DNA from 2 places in the Rhodoferax mekongensis genome. Region 1 is predicted to be linked to the other one. Evidence: predicted binding sites of a transcription regulator. Region 1 holds the regulator's gene; the other holds the start of a gene.
The links. Region 1 encodes sigma-54, which starts transcription at its own class of promoters, with help from an activator protein. Its sites were predicted from a motif close to TGGCANGNAANCTGCTTT; they were not measured.
Positions count from the first base shown of each region.

Region 2: the regulator sigma-54 is predicted to act here: its motif matches at 1,158-1,175, upstream of RAN89_RS03805 (pilin).

Region 1 covers NZ_CP132507.1:193,089-195,496, reverse strand. The annotation lists gene lptB (LPS export ABC transporter ATP-binding protein) at 1-1, shown strand, start outside; gene RAN89_RS00890 (RNA polymerase factor sigma-54) at 117-1,715, shown strand; gene RAN89_RS00885 (THUMP domain-containing class I SAM-dependent RNA methyltransferase) at 1,712-2,408, shown strand, end outside.
Region 2 covers NZ_CP132507.1:777,690-780,097, reverse strand. The annotation lists gene RAN89_RS03810 (PglL family O-oligosaccharyltransferase) at 1-548, opposite strand, end outside; gene RAN89_RS03805 (pilin) at 594-1,124, opposite strand; gene RAN89_RS03800 (GspE/PulE family protein) at 1,243-2,408, opposite strand, start outside.

The DNA of each region.
Region 1 (2,408 bases):
ACCATGACCCCCACGCTCCACTGCTGTGCGGGTCGCTGCCCCCCAAGGGGGCAAATTTGCCTTGGGGCGGCCCTGCGGCAAATTGCCGCTCTCTCCGATGACAGGCTTGTTTTGACATGAAGCAAGGATTGTCTTTACGCGTCTCGCAGCATCTGGCGCTCACCCCGCAGCTGCAACAATCCATCCGCTTGCTGCAACTCTCCACGCTGGAGCTCAGCCAGGAGGTGGAGCAGATGCTGGACGAAAACCCCTTCCTGGAGCTCACCGAAGAGCGTGCTGAGCGGGAAGACTTTGGCCTGGATGCGGTGGATGCACCGGTGAGTGATGGAGACCGTCTATCCGAAGAGGCTGACTTTGCTCCTCATTCGATAGCTGACTACGCAAGCAGTACAAGCGCTAGCAGCTCGAATGAGGATGAGACGACTCCGCTGTCCGGCAGCGATGAACCCGACTGGGAGGGCGACGGCACCACTGAGATGACCCCCGACGACGGCGAATGGGGTGTGGATGCCAAAGCCAAAACCAACAACCTGGACGACGACGAGCAGAAGGATGCGACCGAACTGGCACGTTCGGGCGAGTCTTTGCAGTCCTTTCTGCACCGCCAAGCCGCCGCTTTGCGCTTGAGCGCCGAGGATGCGGCCGCACTGCGCTTCCTGATCGAGTCCCTCAACGACGACGGCTACCTGGAAGACCCGCTGGCCGAGCTAGCCCAGAGTCTGCACCCTGCCGACGAAGAGCAGCTCCACGAACTGGTGCACCACTTCACTGTGGCATTGGGCCTGCTTCACAGCCTGGAACCGGTCGGTGTCGGTGCGCGTGACTTGGGTGAATGTTTGCGCTTGCAACTGCGGGCATTGCTGACCACCGCGGATGAAGATGGCGAATTGGATCGCACTGAGGTACTGCAGGTGGCTTTGGCCATTTGCAAGCAACCCATGGAACTGCTGGCCCGTCGCGACATCAAGCGCCTCGTGCAAGCAGGTGTGGGTAGCGATGCTCTGGTGCGCGAGGCCATTGCACTCATAGCCCGTCTGGAGCCCAAGCCCGGCCGCCGCTTTATGGATGTGGAGCGCAATATCGTCGTGCCTGATGTGCTGGTGGTGCCCATCGGCAAGGTGGGCGGAATGCCCAAATTCCGGGTGCAACTGAATCCGGATGTGATGCCGCGCCTCAAGGTGCACGACATTTACGCCAATGTGCTGCGCAACCACAAAGCCAGCTCCAGCCACGCCGGTCTGCAGCAGCGCCTGCAGGAGGCGCGCTGGTTTATCAAGAACATCCAACAGCGCTTTGACACCATCCTGCGCGTGAGCACAGCGATTGTGGAGCGTCAAAAAAACTTCTTCACCCATGGCGAACTGGCCATGCGCCCGCTGGTGCTGCGCGAAATTGCAGACGAACTGGGCTTGCATGAATCCACCATCAGCCGGGTGACCACTGCCAAATACATGGCGACGCCCTTCGGCACGTTTGAGTTGAAGTACTTCTTCGGCTCCGGCCTGGGCACTGAGTCTGGCGGCAACGCCTCCAGCACGGCGGTGCGGGCGCTGATCAAGCAGTTCATCGCTTCCGAGAGCCCGAAAAAGCCCTTGAGCGACAACCAGATTTCCGACATGCTCAAAGAGCAGGGCATTGAATGCGCCCGGCGCACCGTGGCCAAATACCGCGAGGGCCTGAAGATTGCCCCCGCCTCACTCCGCAAAGCGCTATGAACCAATTGACTCTCTTTCTCCCCTGCGCCGCCGGCGTGGAGGAATATCTGGCGCCGGAGATTTTGCAGATCACCGGCTTACCACCCGGCTGCATCACCAAGCAGCGCGGGGGCGTGGCCGTGCGCACCGGGTTTGAGCATGCGATGCTGCTCAACCTGTACAGCCGCTTGGCCCAGCGGGTGTTGGTGCTGGTGTCGTACACCGAATACCGCAGCGAGCAGGACCTGTACCGCGCCGCCATGCAAGTGGCGTGGGAGCGCTGGTTCACTCCGCGCGAAAGTATCAAGGTGGAAGTCACTGCCCAGCACAGCCCGCTCACCTCGCTGAACTTTGCGGCGCTCAAAGTGAAGGACGCCGTGTGCGACCGCTTTCGCGAAGTGGCGGGCGGTGTGCGGCCGGACGTGAATACCCAATGGCCCGATGTGCGCATTTACGCCCACCTGACCACCGATGCCTGCTCGCTCTACATCGACACTTCCGGCGAACCGTTGTTCAAGCGGGGCTGGCGTGAAGACAAGGGCGATGCGCCACTCAAAGAAACCCTGGCGGCCGCCATGATCGCTGCCAGCGGCTGGGCATCGGGTGACGACGATTTACTGCCTTTGTACGACCCTTGCTGCGGTAGCGGCACCGTTGTCATTGAAGCTGCGCAGATTGCCTGCAACATCGCAGCCGGCTCCCAGCGCCGGTTTG
Region 2 (2,408 bases), 580 kb from region 1:
CATATTTTCCCTCTTGCTTGCAGCCCCAGAGCAGCAATAACACCTAACACTAGAGTAGTAGCAGCTTGATTGGATTGCCCCAAGTTGGCTCTTGCCCTGCCATTCGGCAAAGGCTCTAAAATCAAGTCGCCGAACTCAGAAGTTATATTTAGTTGCTGGCTTATTACCTGAAAAGAAACTGCTATTGACACCCATACCAAGAGCAACTGAAGATGGTATAAAGTCGTCAAATTCTTTGCATCCAGTCGATGCCATTTGACGGATATACAGACCAAGCCGAGATAGACAATACCGACCAATACGTCTCCCAAATACTGCTTTGTAAATATCTGAGAGACTATCGTTACTATGAAAATCAATGCGAATACACATGCTTCACCACGTGTGGTGTCAACTGCATTTCTAAAGACTAAGGCTATTCCAATCAAGGCAACTGCTGCGAAGGCGGGGAATTCTGTATGATAAGCAGTCCAAGGCGGGAAATGATCGGGAATCAGCCAACATAATCCCAAAACCCAAAAAGATAATTTTGATAAAAAAATTTTCATAAAAAAAGGGCTCAAAGAGCCCTTCTTCCTATGCACTGATGTCAATTATGGTGCAAATGTACCGGCTCCGTATGTGCCAGCTACAGTGGCATCCCGGCAAGAACCTGGTAAGAATTTCGGATTTACACCACCGGTTGCGGTCAATCCAGCCGCTACGTTTGTTGCGACAGTAGGAGATGATGGGCCGCACAGCCAAGCAGTAACATTTCCTCCAGCAGTTATCGTAGCGCTGGGAGCCAAGATAATAGAACCCGGGCCTGACGCCAAATTAGATGCCACGCGGATAGCTCCAGCGGCACTGGTTTGGATTCGGTTTACGTTGCCAGCAGGAATCGACGTTTCGCATCCCCACCCGCCAGCGATAAACTGAGAGGCAGCTGATGTTGCGGTTTGCACTGTCTCGGTGATAGTTGTCCGGCATTGAGAAGCAGCCAAAATCACTTCTGAAATCTTCGCACGCACTGTGTAATCTTGATAAGCAGGAAGCGCAACTGCGGCCAAGATGCCGATAATTGCCACAACAATCATCAATTCGATGAGCGTAAAGCCTTTTTGAATAGCACGTTTTAATTTCATGGTGTTCTCCACGTAAGATTAGGGGAGCTAGGTCAAGCAAACAGCATGCCAATTAGGATTATTCCGATAAAGACCTTAGCACTACCCAAAAGCTATCAATTTTGTCATTCGGGTGCTACTACTTGATACAAACTTGTCGCACCATCTTCAAGTCCGTCATTCCCATCAGCACCTTCTCCATACCATCCATTTTGAGAGTCCTCATCCCACCCTCCACGGCACAGGAAAAGAGTTCTGCGACCCTCGCTCGCTCTTGGATCAACTTCTTCAAATCGTCATCAGCCACCATAAGTTCGTGCAAGCCAACGCGGCCCTTATAACCGGTATTGTTGCACTTGTCGCATCCGACTGCGCGATAAAGCCGAAGTTGGCCTCCCTCTCCATAAGATTTGGTCCATTGATCCAAGAGCTTCTTGGATTCCAGCTCGTAGTTGGCTTGCCAGGACTTCGTGTTTCGAAGTTCCTCAGAATATTCTTTGCAGAACAAACGAAGCTCATCATCCGTCGGCACATAGGCCTCCTTGCATTCACAGAGCTTTTTCGCCAGTCGCTGTGCAAGAATGCCTAGTAGCGCATCCGCGAAATTGAATGGGTCCATCCCCATATCCAAAAGCCGAGTGATGGATTCAGGTGCTGAATTGGTGTGTAACGTCGAGAAAACCATATGCCCCGTCAATGAAGCTTCAACGCCCATCGAGACCGTTTCTTTATCTCGTGATTCGCCCACCATAATGATATCGGGATCTGCCCGTAAAAAGGCGCGCATCACTAATGCAAAATCAATTCCTGCTTTCTTATTAATCTGTACTTGACGCAGGCCCCTCTGTGTAATTTCAACAGGATCTTCAGCTGTCCATATTTTGGTATCTGGTGTATTCAGAAACTTTAATATGGAATGTAGTGTCGTGGTCTTGCCGGAGCCCGTAGGGCCGCAAACATAGAACAGCCCATAAGGCTTACTGACTGTGGACTCCAGCCTCGCCTTGTTGTGGACAGTCAGGCCCAGTTTTTCAAGCGGAATCGGCTCACCGGCTGCCAGTATTCGCATCACCACATCTTCGACCCCACCAGCGGAGGGAATGGTTGCCACCCGAAGCTCAATATCTAGTGGACCATACTTCTTGAACTTAATCTTTCCATCTTGTGGCTTGCGTCTTTCCGATATGTCCAAATCACACATTATTTTCAATCGGGTAACCATCGCTTGACGGAAGTGTGCAGGAACCTCTACATATGGAACCAAACTGCCGTCAATTCGGAAGCGTATGCCCGTTTTAAACTTAC